3 regions of the Fictibacillus arsenicus genome follow, and region 3 is predicted to be linked to each of the others. Evidence: predicted binding sites of a transcription regulator. Region 3 holds the regulator's gene; each other region holds the start of a gene.

Region 1 (5,339 bases), 110 kb from region 3:
CTTAACCGTGGATTGGATTGCGACTGAAAAAGGATTGATCGAAACAAAATCACCTTATCCAAAACCGACAGGGATTGTCTGGGCAGAGGTAAGTGAAGAGGACATGGAAACCATGCCCGTTTTAAAAGAAATTAAAGAGTTGATCTCTAACAAATAATTATGACATAGAAGGTTCCTTAAAGTATTGCAAAGGACTTTTTTCATCTGCAGGTAGAATTTTTAGCTGACGCAATACTTCTTCAGCAAAGATAATATAGTTGGAGCCTGTAGCAGTGAGTACATTTTGATCTGTAACAAGATGTTCTTCTTTTTTGTTATTCCAGTTCATAACGGGCAGATACTGTGTGTCATTCTGAGTGAGGGAAGCGGTATATTTTACGTGGTTCAGAACTCCGGCAGCTCCCAGCAATGCAGGCCCTCCGCATATCGCTCCAATCAGTTTGTTGCTATCGAAAAAGGAACGAATCATGTTTGTCACACCAGCGTCTTCAAGCAAGTGATAAGGATTTCCGCCTGGAATGATAAGGGCTGAGTAATCATCTGAATTAACATCATTAACCGTTGTATCAGGCATGATTTTTAATTTGCCGGCTGATGTGATCGTTTTGCTGATTGAATAGGGTGAGCATGTTACAAGTTCATAATTTGAACCATTTAAACAAGTGATTAAGATTGAAATTTCAAATTCGGCAAAAGAATCATAAACAAACAGTAATACTTTTTTCATATAATGGCCCCCTTTGGTATATCCAAATTTTAGCACCAGCTCATATGAATTTGCTACAAAAACGAGCATAATTTATTTCTTGAAAGAATATATCTGAAACACAACTAAATAAACTCACAAAATAACGAAGACACAATCACACTATGGCTCGATCTTTCATTTTTGGAAAGGCTGGGCTTTTTATTGTGCAATAGAGGAGGTGGCTGCTAAAAGGATTCCCTCAGTAATTCCTACTTGACAGATAGGTTTTATTGTATTAATTTATTTTAGTTAACTAAAGGGGGGACTTGTAGGTGACTACTTACTTAGTTTTATCAAATATTGCTATTATGCTTATACTTTTAGGTGTTTTGTTTTATATGCAAAAGAAACACGTCTCGTTTTCTAAACGTGTATTCACAGGCCTTGGATTAGGGATTCTCTTCGGTCTTGTTCTTCAGTACGGCTATGGTGCTGATTCTGAAGTTGCAGCAAAATCTACTGATTGGTTCAATCTAGTAGGCGGCGGATATGTAACGTTCTTAAAAATGATCGTTATGCCGCTTGTGTTCATTTCTATCCTTTCAGCGTTTACGCGCTTAAATCTTAAAGGAAATATCGGAAAATTAAGCGGATTAATTATCGGAATCTTAGTAGGAACAACTGCAATAGCAGCGGTTGTTGGGATTGGAACGTCTGTTGCTTTCGATCTTGAAGCTGTTCAAATCGAACAGGGTGACGCAGAAACTGCGCGCGGTGAGCAGATGGAAGGTACTTTTGCAGAAGTGAAAGACTTAACATTGCCGCAGCAGATTCTATCATTGCTGCCAGCTAATCCGTTTTTAGATTTTACAGGTGCTAGACCAACTTCAACGATTGCAGTTGTTATTTTTGCAGCATTCCTTGGGATTGCTTATCTGGGTGTGAAGCGCAAGCAAGAAGAACATGCTGAGCTTTTTGCGAAGATTGTGGATGCTTTTTACTCGGTTATCATGCGTGTTGTTACATTAATTCTTCGTTTAACACCATACGGAGTACTTGCTTTAATGACAAAGACTGTCGCACTTAGTGATATGGGTGCAATCGCGAAGCTCGGTAAGTTCGTCATTGCTTCTTATGTAGCACTTTTGATCATGTTTGGAATTCACTTGTTGCTGCTGACGTTTGCTGGGTTAAACCCAATCACATATATGAAAAAATCATTCCCGGTACTATCTTTTGCCTTTACATCTCGTACAAGTGCAGGGGCGCTTCCTTTAAACATCCGTACACAAAAGAGCATGGGTGTACCTGATGGAATTGCGAACTTTTCAGGTTCTTTCGGACTTTCGATCGGCCAGAATGGATGTGCCGGAATCTATCCAGCGATGCTTGCTGTAATGATCGCTCCAACTGTCGGAATTGATCCGCTGTCACCATCGTTCTTGTTGACGCTCGTGGTAGTTGTAGCGCTTAGCTCTTTTGGTGTAGCAGGTGTAGGTGGCGGAGCGACATTTGCAGCGATTCTCGTATTATCTGCGATGGATCTTCCGATTGCTCTTGCAGGTCTATTAATTTCTGTTGAACCATTGATCGACATGGGCCGTACAGCGGTGAATGTCAGCGGCGCGATGACATCGGGACTATTAACAAGTAAAGTTCAGAAACAATTAGATACGGATGCTTACAATGACAGTGAAAATCAAGTTGAAGTAAGTGCATAAGGAATTAAGTGAGACGACCTTGCCTTCGGGCAGGGTCGTTTTTTAATGGATTACAGAATAATAATAGAACGGAATAAATAATACGCGCAGGATAATAGGATCCTGCGTTTATTTATGTTTGTAAAAATTCGCTAAAAAGGTGTGAAGCCTTTCCAATTAGGGTAAAAATTAAAAACTGAACTTTCTAAAAGAGGGGCATCCCATTACCAGCAGATGAAGGCTCTTCCAAATTCGTGAACATTGTATGTCAAAACTGTGATAAACTTGTGAGCTTTATTTGAAGTTCTCGTGACATTTCGTTACGGATAAGCCACATTTCAAGGGATTCTGATACTATGAGGGCAAAGGTTTTTTGTCATTTTGTTTTGCCTTTGATATCCATTGTGATTTTTTTCACAATGTACTATAATCACTTGTGGTTCGATGTATAAAAGGCAAAATGAATGCTTTTAAATAGAGAAAGGAAGGTGGACCTGGTGATGCAACGGTTAAAGCCGTTTTTAACATTCGGGTTATTGATAGCCGTGTTTATGCTAAGCGGCTGCAGCGATATGGTGGTTTTAGATCCTAAAGGACCTGTTGGTGAACAGCAGAAGGATCTTATTATGTATTCGATCTGGTTTATGTTATTTATCCTGCTGGTTGTATATGCACTTACAGCTTTTATTGTTTATAAATATCGTGACCGCAAAAATCATAAGGGATATGATCCTGATAATGAAGGAAGTCATTTGCTTGAGACGATTTGGTGGATCATTCCTATTATTATTACCATTGCATTGGCTGTTCCAACGGTTAAAACGATCTACTCTCTAGAAGGACCTCCTGAAGAGACGAAAGATCAAAAACCATTGGTTATTCATGCAACATCTGTGGATTGGAAATGGGTTTTCACATACCCTGAGCAAGACATTGAAACAGTAAACTATCTTCATATCCCTGAAGATCGACCTGTTCTATTTAAATTGACTTCAGCCGATTCTATGGCATCATTTTGGGTTCCTCAACTAGGCGGCCAAAAGTATGCGATGGCTGGTATGGAGACAAAGCTTTACTTGCAAGCTGATGAGCAAGGAACGTATGAGGGACGAAACTCCAATTTTACAGGAGAAGGTTTTACAGATCATACGTTTGATGTGATGGCTATGTCTGATGAAGAGTTTGAAAAGTGGGCGAGTGAAACGAAAGCTGATGCTCCTGAACTGACGAAGGAGCAGTACGATAAGCTGATGCTTCCTGGCCACGTGAAAGAAATGACGTTCTCTTCTACTCACTTAGGTTTTGTTAACCATGCTGATGAAGCTGATTATGCGATTAAAGCTCGTGAGCGATTAGGCTATGAGCCGTTAATTCCTCACTCCAAAGCAGCAAAAGAAAAGCGTGAAGAAGAAAAGGAAAAGAAACAACAAGAACAAGAAGAATCAGAGTCTCATGGGGATTCACATGCCCATTAACAGAGGAGGCAACTTAATATGAAATGGGATGAATTTTTCGTAACAGGCGACCCGCTCATCTATGGCGCTGACGTTTCCATTGTCTTAACAATGGCGGGAATCCTGTTTTACATGACTAGATATAAAAAGTGGAAATGGCTTTGGACTGAATGGCTTACAACTGTTGACCATAAAAAACTTGGTATCATGTATATCGTTTCTGCAGTTCTTATGCTTTTCCGCGGTGGTGTCGATGCGCTCTTAATGCGTACACAGCTCGCGGTTCCTGAGGCGAAGTTCCTCGATTCGCAGCACTATAACGAGATTTTTACAACTCACGGTACGATCATGATCATCTTCATGGCAATGCCGTTCTTAATAGGTATTATAAACGTAGTTGTACCATTGCAGATTGGAGCTCGTGATGTAGCTTATCCATATTTAAACGCCGTAAGTTTCTGGACGTTCTTTATCGGTGCTATGCTGTTTAACATTTCATTTGTTATCGGTGGATCACCATCAGCAGGCTGGACGAGTTACATGCCGCTTGCAAGTAACGAACTTAGTCCGGGACCAGGGCAGAACTACTACTTATGGGGTCTGCAGATTGCGGGTATCGGTACATTATTAACCGGTATTAACTTCCTTGTTACGATTCTTAAGATGCGTGCACCGGGAATGACATTATTCCGTATGCCGATGTTCACTTGGTCATCGCTTGTAACAATGGTTATTATCATTTTTGCTTTCCCAATTTTAACAGTAGCACTAGCACTTATGTCATTTGACCGTTTATTCGGAAGTCATTTCTTTACTCTTCAAGGGGAAGGGATGGATATGCTTTGGGCAAACCTCTTCTGGTTATGGGGTCACCCAGAGGTATATATCGTAATCTTGCCGGCATTCGGTATTTTCTCAGAAATTATTTCTACGTTCTCTAAAAAAACGTTGTTTGGTTATAAGGCCATGATCTGGTCTATGCTTCTTATCGCTGGATACAGTTTCTTGGTATGGGTCCACCACTTCTTTACGATGGGCTCAGGAGCAGCCGTTAACTCTGTATTCTCCATTACAACAATGGCGATCGGTATTCCGACGGGGGTTAAGATCTTTAACTGGCTGTTCACGATGTACAGAGGTAAGATTCAGTTTACAACACCGATGCTCTGGTCACTAGGCTTTATTGTGAACTTCGTAGTCGGCGGGGTTACAGGTGTCATGCTTGCAATGGCAGCTGCTGACTATCAGTACCACAACACATACTTCCTGGTATCTCACTTCCACTATGTGCTGATCGCAGGTACAGTGTTTGGCTGTTTTGCAGGTCTTATCTACTGGTACCCTAAGATGTTTGGCTACAAGCTGAACGAACGTATCGGTAAATGGGTATTCTGGCTGTTCACAATCGGATTTAACGTATGTTTCATGCCTCAATACTTCCTAGGTCTTGATGGTATGCCTAGACGTGTGTACACGTACAGCGAAGAGTCTGGCTGG
Region 2 (5,339 bases), 1.6 Mb from region 3:
GGATCGCTAATATATATATTGCACTAATTCGTGGTACACCACTAATCGTTCAGATCTTTATCTTTTATTTTGGTCTGGCTGAATTAGGTATTTCAGCATTCTGGTCTGCAGCATTTGGTCTTGCTATGCATAATGGTGCTTATATAGCAGAGATCTTCAGAGGATCCATTCAATCTGTAGATAAAGGACAGATGGAAGCAGGACGTTCTTTAGGAATGCCGTACGGCTTAACGATGCGCAGAATTATTTTGCCGCAAGCGTTCAAACGTGCACTTCCTCCACTTGGAAATCAATTCATCATCGGGCTTAAAGATTCTTCATTGGCATCTTTTATCGCATTATCAGAGCTTTTCAGTATTGCGACCACTCAAGGATCGAGAACGTTTGATGAGATGACCTATTTAATCATTGTTGGCTTATATTATCTGATCCTAGTCCTTCTTTTCACTCTTCTCGTTAATATGTTGGAAAAGAAACTTTCAGCTGGGGAATAGGAGGAGTTTATATGAAAAGAGAAATGATTCGAATCGAAAACCTGAAAAAGAGCTTCGGTGATTTAGAGGTATTAAAAGAAGTAAATCTTAATGTTAATGAAAGTGATGTTGTAGTATTAATCGGTGCAAGCGGATCAGGAAAAAGTACGTTGCTGCGCTGTATTAATTTTCTGGAGATAAAGAATGGCGGGAAAATTGTGATTGAGGGAGAAGAAGTTGATCCTAAATCTCATAATTTAAATGAAGTACGCCAAAAAGTTGGAATGGTATTTCAGCACTTTAATCTTTTTCCTCATAAAACCGTTCTTGAAAACGTAATGGAAGCACCTGTAATGGTGAAAAATGAAAATAAAAAAGAAGCTGAAAAAGATGCGAGGATTTTGCTTGATAAGGTAGGTCTATCGGATAAAGCAGATGTATATCCAGCTAAGCTGTCCGGGGGTCAGAAGCAGCGTGTTGCAATCGCAAGAGCACTCGCTATGAAACCCGATATCATGCTATTTGATGAACCCACTTCAGCACTAGATCCTGAACTGGTTGGTGAAGTATTAGCTACAATGAAAGAGCTCGCCCAGGAAGGAATGACGATGGTCGTTGTTACACATGAGATGGGCTTTGCAAAAGAAGTAGCAGATGAGGTTGTATATATGCATGACGGGCAGATTTGGGAAAGAGGAACACCATCTGAGTTGTTTAATAATCCAAAAGAAGATCGAACAAAGGATTTCTTAAGTTCCATTCTTTAATCATAAAGGGTGCAGCATCATGCTGCACCCTTTTATTGTGTTTTTTTAGGGCTCTTGGAAGTGGTTGATTTCAGCTCCAGGATGCTCGCTTTCCGCGAGGGTAAGGTGAGCTAGCTAAATGCGATTGCGGGGTCTCACATTCAAGGAAGTTTGTGTGCTCCTGCGTCTACAAGCAAATCCTAACGAGGCATGTTCCTCGTCGCATGCCTTGCACGAAGTATATTCATGTGGCTGGCACGGAGGAGTCTCGCACATTAAGCTTCTATCAACTTGTCAACGAAGCTTATAATGAAGCATCCATCACTGTCTTTGTTTTTCGCTCTTGGATAAGCAGCACTGCACCCAGCACAAGCAGAATACCTGTCACCTGAATGAAAGATACGGATTCCTTATATAATAATAGCCCCATAATGGTTGCGACAACCGGTTCTACGGTCGAAACGATAGACGCTTTACTCGCTTCTACTTGTTTTAATCCCTGCGTATAGAACCAATAAGCCAGAACAGTTGGGAATAATCCAAGTCCTGCTGTATACACGATGGCATGCGCACCGAAGTCAGCCGTTTCAGAAGAATTGATGCCGCTTATGGGAAATAACACGATCATAGCAAACAAAAATGTGTAAAAGCTGATGGTCAGTGTCTCGTACTTTTTTGATGCCAGTTTGCCAAAAATACTATAAAGGGAGTAACCGAATCCAGCTCCGAGTCCAGTAATTAAACCTGTCCAAGACAGCTCGGAGAAATTTCCCGAAAAAATACCCGAAACAAACATACAGCCTAAAAAAGTGATGAATAATGCCATAAGCTTCTGCCAAGTTAATTTTTCCTTGAAAACAAAGATAGAAATCAACAAAACAAAAACAGGTGCTGTATATAACAAGATAGCTGCGATAGCGAGTGAGGAGTGCTGGATAGTTGTAAAGTAACACCAGTTAAAGAAGGAAATACTCAGTACGCCTGTACCGAAAAAATACCAGCTGTCTTTTAATTTTATTTTTAAAAGCCCTGGACGGTAAATAATGATCCATATGAAAAAGAAGATAAACGCGCTAATGGCTCTTAAGAAAACAATCTGTAAAGGTGTGTATCCGATTGAAGCCAGCTCTTTAACGAAATAACCGATTATTCCCCAAAAAGACGCACCGATCGCCACAAATAGGAATGCGATTTTAGTTTGATATGACATAGTATACATCCTTTGTTTTGATGAAAATCTGTTCCTATTTGAACTCTAACAAAAAACACCTTCACTGTATAGGACAATGAAGGTGATGATCTTGTATTCTACTTATGGACTTTATCAGAGATTTTATCAGTTTCATCATCATCTTTTACAATATCTTCATCTATATCATCTTTGAAAGCAAATGATAGCAGAAGTGATACAAGGATTCCGCCGCCGATTAGGTTTCCGATGGAGGCTGGAATCAAGTTAAGCAATATGAATTCATACCAGCTGTATTCAAAGCCTTCTAAAACTGTAATACTGAAATATCCCATATTTGCAACTGCGTGCTGGAAGTTCCCGGCTTCGAATATAATTACCGGTAATAAAATACCAAAGATTTTGCCCATTACATCACGAGCCGCTGTAGCAAGAACTGCAGCTATACCAATAAGCCAGTTTGCAAGAATTCCTGAAAAAAGAACTTGAAACCATCCCCAAGTTCCGCGCTCTGTAAACTCCATCTTTTTTTCCATGAATTTGAGCAGCCCTTCATAAAACTCTCTATCAAGAGAACCTGATAAATTCAGTAAAAATCCAACAAAAAGGGCACCTAAGAAATTTCCAATATAACAAATTCCCCAGAAACGCAAAACATTTTTGCTGATCCAATACTTGCTCTGCAAAATATAACTTGGGAGCAATACATTGATCTCGGTAAATAGTATGGAACCAGATAAGAATATCATGGCATAACCAATGGCAAATCCAACACCTGCTAGCAAATTATATGGACCTGGTGTATGAACTTCCATTGATAAAAGAACGGAACCTAGCGCTCCAAATGCAATGAATGCACCGGCCATAAAAGATAGAATAAATTGTGCTAAGTTAGTAATCTTTAAGGATTCTTTTCCTTCTTCAATAAAGTATTCAATAATTTGTGCTGGAAAGAAATACTGCCGATCAGGTACATCAGGTGATTTTTTTTTGTTTTTTTCCATTCATAGTCCCTCAAGTTTCATCATTCTTGTTTTAATACTCTTCCCAAAACAACAAGCATAGAAACTAAATAAAGAAGAAAGTATTTAAAATGTAATTTAATGCACATTCATGATTTGTGGTAAAATAGAGAGGAAGGGAAGTGCTCACTTGAAAGGATCAGGGAACATTTTTAATCAAGGAGATACGGTAACTGTTTTAAAAACAGGTGAATGCGTCACCATCTCAAAATTTCAGTATGTTAAACATATGAAGAAATATTGTTATAAAGTTAGTGAACATCCTAGTACTTTTTTCTTTGAAGAGGAATTTGAAAATGGCAAAAAGAAACGCTGAATTTGCTATTTGACATATAAAGAAAAAAAGAGCATTCCCCAAAAAAGGGGATTGCTCTTTTTTCATAAACAAAATACTTATCTGGATGCTGTATGTCCAGCCGTTGCAGTTGCATTAGATTTAAACCCAACATATAAAGATGAAAATGCGATTGCAAAATGCAGAATGTTTGTTGCGATCATAAACATAATTCCTGCAAATTCATGAGTGAATAATCCTAATATGGCTACAAGCAGATACACGATTCCAAATATTTTCGCATAAAGAATACTTTTTGCTTCACTTGAACTTATAAACAACGCAACAATACCAGAAACGATATGAATCACGTTATGAATAGGAGTTAGATGGAATAATCCTTCCATTGGAAACACAAATCCTATAACACCAAGAATAAGAAAAACGATTCCTAAAACCTTTACAAATTTACTAGCCATCCTAATACCTCCAAATTTTTAATATGATTACAAACATTTATTCCACATTTTCTCATTTTGTAAACATGTTGTATAACATTTGTTAATTAAATATATAACTATTTTCTTTTTTTATTCCAGTTATTTCGCATGCGACAAAATTGGAGTTATTTTTTAATCCAATCCGACAGATTTCTTACATTTAAAAATGTATAATCTCCAAGCAAAGAGGGTGCAGGGGGATGAAAATATGAACGTACTGCAAAACTTAGTACTTTCTACAACGATCTTACTTTCGAGTACGTCTATTTTTGAAGCAGATCAATTTCGAAGTTTCTGGAAAGAGGCGATTTATAAACATACAGATCCCGAAATATCCATTGTGTTTGCCGGTGATACAATGATGGACTGGTCAATAAAGGACACCGTTAAAACAAAGGGACCGGATTATCCTTTCCGTTATGTGAAAGAAGAAATTGAAGCAAGCGATTATGCTGTTGTAAACCTTGAAACAGCAGTTACTAACCATACTGGGGTTTTCTCAAAAGAATATAACTTTAAGTCAGATCCTATAGCTCTTCAGGGTTTGAAAAATGCTGGGTTTGACCTTATCTCCCTTGCTAACAACCACACGATGGATTACGAGGCAGAAGGGCTGCTAGATACAATGCATTATATTAAAACTTATGGCTTGTCTTACATAGGAGCAGGAAACGACACGAAAGAAGCATACAATTCAAAAGAAGTTGTGATCAAAGGAAAGAAATTCAGGTTTCTAGCGTTTTCGAGGGTACTGCCGAGTACATCATGGGGAGCAGGTGAAAGCAGTCCTGGGCTGGCTAATGGATACAACTTAGATCTCTTGGAAGAGATCGTCAGCCGAGAGAGTAAATTGTGCGATTACTTAATGGTTTACATGCATTGGGGGAAAGAAAGAAGCAAGCATCCGGAACCCTATCAAGTTAACTATGCACGAACCATGATAGATGCTGGGGCAGATGCTATTGTTGGTTCTCACCCTCATGTTCTGCAAGGTTTTCAATATTACAAAGGAAAGCCTATTGCTTATTCTTTAGGAAACTTTTTATTTCCGGATTATGTAAAGGGGAATAGTGCAGAAACGGGATTATTGAAAATTAATATTATTAATGGAAAAATAGGCATGCAGTTTAAACCT
Region 3 (5,339 bases):
AAAAGAGGCTGACTTAAAAGTAAAACTTTTAAAGGTCATGCCTCTTTTTATTTAACCTTTTAGATAACGTCCATTATTACAAGATGGTAGGTTATCGAATAATACTCGATAAGATAGCTGAAATACGAAGGTAATTATTTATTTTTTATTTTGTAAAAAATAAAAAATTCGGGGTGCCAAAAGTAAGTTTACCTTACTTTTGGGCCAGCCCCTTGTCGACTAAAAGAGACTTCATTCGACACATTCTTTGTGGAAAAGTTATGCACAGTTCTGTGGATATTGTGGACAACGGTTGAAAGAGTTCTACAAATAAGGGTTCATGTTATACACAATTCACACAATGTATACACAATTTTCTGTGGATAAAGTGGATAAGTGGAAAATATACTTATAAAACCTAATTTTGTCTTGTGGATAACAAAAAGCTGACAACCCTATAATTAAGATTGTCAGCTTTTGAAAGTTAAGCATTCTGCAATTCTTCCCATTCTTCCATAAGGGTTTCGATTTCACCATTTAATGTATCTAACTGTGATTGGAATTCTTGTGTTTTCTCGTAATCTTGGAATACCTCAGGTTTGCAAAGTTCACCTTCTGCGTACGCAATCTTGCTTTCAAGTCCCTCTAGAAGCTCTTCAATTTCCTCAATTCGGCGCTGTCGTTTCCGGTCTTGCTTTTTAGCTTCTTTGTCGATTGAGTTCTTGGCACTGTTTGATTGTGCAGCGGATGCGGCGTTCGCATTATTTTCGGCTTTTTGTCGTTCTGCAATTTCTTCACGGGCTTTCATTTCGTTCTTTTTTTCCGTGTAATAATCGTAGTCTCCGAGATACTCTGTAAGCCCATCTGGAGCCAGTTCAACAACCTTAGTCGCGATCCGGTTAATAAAATAACGGTCATGAGATACGAAAAGTATGGTTCCTGGATAATGAATCAACGCCTGTTCCAGTACTTCTTTGCTATCAAGGTCCAAGTGGTTCGTCGGCTCGTCCAATAATAGCAGGTTGCCTTTTTCCATCATGAGCTTAGCAAGGGCAAGCCGTGCTTTCTGGCCGCCGCTTAACTCGTTTACAAGCTTCAGAACATCATCACCGCTGAAAAGGAATTGGCCAAGTATTGAACGGATTTCCTTTTCGGTTTTTTCGGGATAATCATCCCAAAGCTCGTTCAAAAGTGTTTTCCGTGAGTGAAGATCGGCTTGTTCCTGATCATAATGAGAAATCTTCAAACCACTGCCATATCGAATGTCGCCTGTAATGAGCGGCAGCTGTTTTCGAATTACTTTTAATAGTGTCGATTTGCCGATTCCGTTAGGTCCGACGATTGCTATACTATCTTGTCGGGTTACTGCCAGGTTTACATTTTTAAAAAGTGGGGCTCCGTTTTCATAGCCGGTGCTCACTTCCTCAAGTTTCAGCACATCGTTTCCGCTTTGTCTTTCGATATCAAAAGAAAAGGAAGCGGATTTTTCTGATCCTGCGGGACGTTCTTTAAGCTCCATTTTCTCAAGCTGTTTACGCCGGCTCTGTGCACGTTTTGTAGTTGAAGCACGCACAAGGTTGCGCTGAATAAAATCTTCGAGTTTAGCAACCTGGTCTTGCTGTTTTTCAAATTCTTTCATTTCTTGAGCAAACCGCTCCGCTTTTTGATCTAAATAACTAGAATAGTTTCCCGTAAATCGATAACAACGTTTTCTGGATACTTCATAAACGGAAGTTACAATTTTATCGAGGAAATAACGGTCATGGGAGACGATCAGAATGCCGCCTGGATAGCTTTGCAGATACTGTTCGAGCCACGTTAACGTTTTAATATCTAAGTGGTTGGTAGGTTCGTCCAGAATAAGAAGATCCGGTTTCGTTAAAAGTAGCTTTGCAAGAGCAAGTCTTGTTTTCTGTCCGCCGCTAAGCGTATTGATTCTCGTGTCTCTATCGAAATCGGCAAATTGAAAACCGTGAAGAACGGTACGAATCTCTGCTTCGTATTGATATCCGCCTTCATCCTTAAATTGAATCTGCAGCTCATCATAATCTTTTAAAAGGCGTTCATACTCTGCAGCGTTTTCTAAAACACCGGGATCGCCCATGCGCGCTTCCATTTCACGCAGCTTTTTCTCTTTTTTTCGAAGAGGTTCAAAGACTGAGAGCATTTCGTTCCATATCGTTTCATCAGAATCAAGACCGGCATCCTGTGCGAGATAGCCTGTTTTCACATCTTTTGGAATCATGACATGACCGGAATCGTATGAATACTCGCCTGTAATCACGCGGAGAAGAGTAGACTTTCCTGCGCCGTTTCTGCCAACAAGCGCAATACGTTCTCCAGTTTGAACTTCTAATTTTATATTGGATAAAATGACGTCAGCACCAAAAGACTTTGTGACGTCTTGAACTTGTAAAATAATCATTTCAATTCACCTCTATGAAAAAGGGTGATTATTTAATTTAGTGGCTTTATTCCAAAGAATTGCTGCTTGTGAACAAAGCATTGGTTACGCTTCATTGACAAGTTGGTTGGAGCGTAAGGTGCGAGACTCCTGGGGGATTAGCGGGACAGGTGAGACTCCTAACGGCGCAAAGCGCAGAGGAGGCTCACCGCACGCCCCCCGGAAAGCGAGCATCCTGAAGCGGAAATCAACTACTTCCACTAGCCTTTAAATAACAATCATAACCCTATCTATTAGTAGTTTAGCGCAGTTTGGGGATTCACGCCAACAAAGGGAATGTTCAACATTTTGCAATATTTACATGGAAGAAAATAACGACAATAAAAGCGGTTTCGTGTATATTCAACATGAGGAGGGGTTTTATGAAAGAGTTAACCCATTTTAACGAAGAAGGCCGTGCCAGAATGGTGGATATTTCAGAAAAAGAAACATCATACCGGACTGCCATCGCGGTCAGCGGGATAACCGTATCTGAAGAAGTCTTCCTTAAGATTAGAGATAACAAGTTCAAAAAAGGGGACGTTCTCGCAGTTGCTCAAATCGCTGGCATCATGGCGGCTAAAAAGACATCTGACTGGATTCCAATGTGCCACCCGCTCTCATTAACCGGCGTTGATCTTTCCTTTCAATGGGACAAAGAAAGTGACGAAGGTTACAAATTAAACATACAAGCTGAAGTAAGAACAAAAGGAAGTACTGGAGTAGAGATGGAAGCACTTACGGCCGCTTCAGCTGCAGCATTGACCGTATATGATATGTGTAAAGCAGCTGATAAAGGAATGATCATCGGTCCTACATATCTCGTCTCAAAAACAGGCGGAAAGAATGGGGATTTCGTACGCTCATCAAGCCCCGACAAAGTATGATACAATAGGAAAAGATAAGCTTTCTGAATATGGAGGGCAAAATACATGAACCAAGATCAGCTAAAAATACCGCATGCTACAGCTAAACGGCTGCCATTATATTACCGGTTTCTAAAAAATCTCTCTTCCTCAGGAAAGCAAAGGGTGTCCTCTGCTGAATTAAGTGAGGCTGTAAAAGTAGATTCTGCTACGATACGAAGAGATTTTTCCTATTTTGGTGCGTTAGGGAAAAAGGGTTATGGCTACAATGTTAACTACTTGCTCTCATTTTTCCGCAAAACCCTTAATCAGGATGAAACAACAACGGTTGCTTTAATCGGAGTAGGTAATTTAGGCACTGCCTTTTTGCATTACAATTTTACAAAAAATAATAATACAAAAATAGAAGTAGCATTCGATGTAGATGAATCTAAAATCGGTACAGAGATTGCCGGCGTACCTATTTACCATACGAACGATATTGAAAGTGAACTTGAGAAACGGGGAATTGATGTTGCCATTCTTACTGTGCCAGTGGGTGCAGCCCAGCCGATCGCCGATCAGCTGGAAAGAGCGGGTGTTAAAGGCATATTGAACTTTACGCCGGCACGTCTGACCTTGTCTTCAGAAATTCGTGTACATCATATCGATTTAGCTGTAGAGCTTCAGTCACTCGTTTATTTTATGAAAAATTACTCTTAAAGGAGGAAGTACAATGTTAGGACCAGGAAGTATTGCAGTAATTGGACTTGTAGCTTTAGTTATGTTTGGACCAAAGAAGCTGCCTGAATTAGGAAAAGCAGCAGGTAAGACGCTTCGCGAGTTCAAGCATGCAACAAAAGGCATTATGGACGATGATGATAATAACAAAAAAGAAAGCGAAGAACCGAAGAAGTAAGGATGTTTTTCTATGACCACTGAAAAAAATATGACGTTATACGACCACGTTGGTGAGTTAAGAAAACGCATCGTGTGGGCACTAATAGCTTTCTTTGTCTTTCTCATCGTTGGATTTTTCTTAGCTAAGCATGTGATCGTGTATTTGCAAAGTGATCCAATCGCTAAAGATATTCAGATGAACGCATTTCACTTAACAGACCCATTGAATGTCTATATGACTTTTGCATTCTTTATCGGCTGTGTATTAGCAGCGCCAGTCGTGCTGTACCAGCTATGGGCGTTTATCAGCCCCGGTCTTTATGAAAATGAACGAAAAGTAACACTCATGTATATCCCGATAGCCTTTTTGCTATTCTTAACGGGATTAGCATTCTCCTATTTTATTCTCTTTCCGTTTGTCGTAAGTTTTATGAGCAATGTTGCTACTGCACTTAGTGTTGAAGGAGAATACGGGATTCAGGAATATTTCTCATTTTTATTTAATATCACATTGCCGTTTGGATTGCTGTTTCAGTTCCCGGTTCTGATCATGTTTCTAACACGATTAGGAATTGTAACACCTGACTATTTAAAGAGAATCAGGAAAATTGCTTACTTTGGGATCCTAGTTATAGCAGGATTCATTACTCCGCCAGAACTTTTGTCTCACTTAATGGTTACTTTCCCGTTAATTCTTCTTTATGAGATCAGCATCTTGATATCAAGAACAGCATACAAAAAACGAATGAAAGCCGAAGTGGAAGCTCTTGTGAAAGAGAAAGAAGCTGAAGTTGAATCTGCATATAATGAATAAGAGGGCCACTTTATGGGAGCCCTCTTTTTGTGTATTTCTTAAGGTTACACGTCAAAGTAGTTTCGTTCCACGCCAAATACCTCAGATTTCACGCGATGATCTAGAAATCTCTATTCAAAAAGAAAAAACTGCCCCCGGAAGGGCAGTTTTCATATCTATTTCTTTCGTTTTCTTTTCAAATGGTTATTTAAAGCGAAGTATCGGATGGCATTTGCGAAATCGAACGTTGCGACAACCATGGTGATGATCGTCCAAAAGTTCGTCATGCCGTACTCACTGGCATAATGGACAGCTAAGTACGTAAAGACGACTCCGATTCCTAAATATAAAAATGCCATAAACAATGGTGATGTCTTCA

Evidence for each region. Region 3 encodes Rex, which represses fermentation and respiration genes when NADH is low (regulators of the CRP and FNR family bind a similar motif). Its sites were predicted from a motif close to TTGTGAAATATTTCACAA; they were not measured.
Region 1: a site for Rex is predicted at 2,791-2,808, ahead of qoxA (cytochrome aa3 quinol oxidase subunit II). Genes of this name have one in related genera too.
Region 2: a site for Rex is predicted at 3,502-3,519, ahead of ABE41_RS15270 (formate/nitrite transporter family protein). Genes of this name have one in related genera too.

Annotation. Positions count from the first base shown of each region.
Region 1 covers NZ_CP016761.1:367,512-372,850, forward strand. Annotated here, with positions in the region: gene ABE41_RS02055 (5-formyltetrahydrofolate cyclo-ligase) at 1-157, shown strand, start outside; gene ABE41_RS02060 (DJ-1/PfpI family protein) at 158-727, opposite strand; gene ABE41_RS02065 (L-cystine transporter) at 1,057-2,409, shown strand; gene qoxA (cytochrome aa3 quinol oxidase subunit II) at 2,886-3,863, shown strand; gene qoxB (cytochrome aa3 quinol oxidase subunit I) at 3,882-5,339, shown strand, end outside.
Region 2 covers NZ_CP016761.1:2,980,663-2,986,001, reverse strand. Annotated here, with positions in the region: gene ABE41_RS15285 (amino acid ABC transporter permease) at 1-494, shown strand, start outside; gene ABE41_RS15280 (amino acid ABC transporter ATP-binding protein) at 506-1,240, shown strand; gene ABE41_RS15275 (DMT family transporter) at 1,524-2,429, opposite strand; gene ABE41_RS15270 (formate/nitrite transporter family protein) at 2,528-3,412, opposite strand; gene ABE41_RS15260 (DUF4383 domain-containing protein) at 3,824-4,183, opposite strand; gene ABE41_RS15255 (CapA family protein) at 4,413-5,339, shown strand, end outside.
Region 3 covers NZ_CP016761.1:482,276-487,614, forward strand. Annotated here, with positions in the region: gene ABE41_RS02690 (ABC-F family ATP-binding cassette domain-containing protein) at 464-2,404, opposite strand; gene moaC (cyclic pyranopterin monophosphate synthase MoaC) at 2,806-3,309, shown strand; gene ABE41_RS02700 (redox-sensing transcriptional repressor Rex) at 3,355-3,990, shown strand; gene ABE41_RS02705 (twin-arginine translocase TatA/TatE family subunit) at 4,004-4,186, shown strand; gene tatC (twin-arginine translocase subunit TatC) at 4,199-4,981, shown strand; gene ABE41_RS02715 (YdiK family protein) at 5,137-5,339, opposite strand, start outside; gene ABE41_RS02720 (CPBP family intramembrane glutamic endopeptidase) at 5,337-5,339, opposite strand, start outside.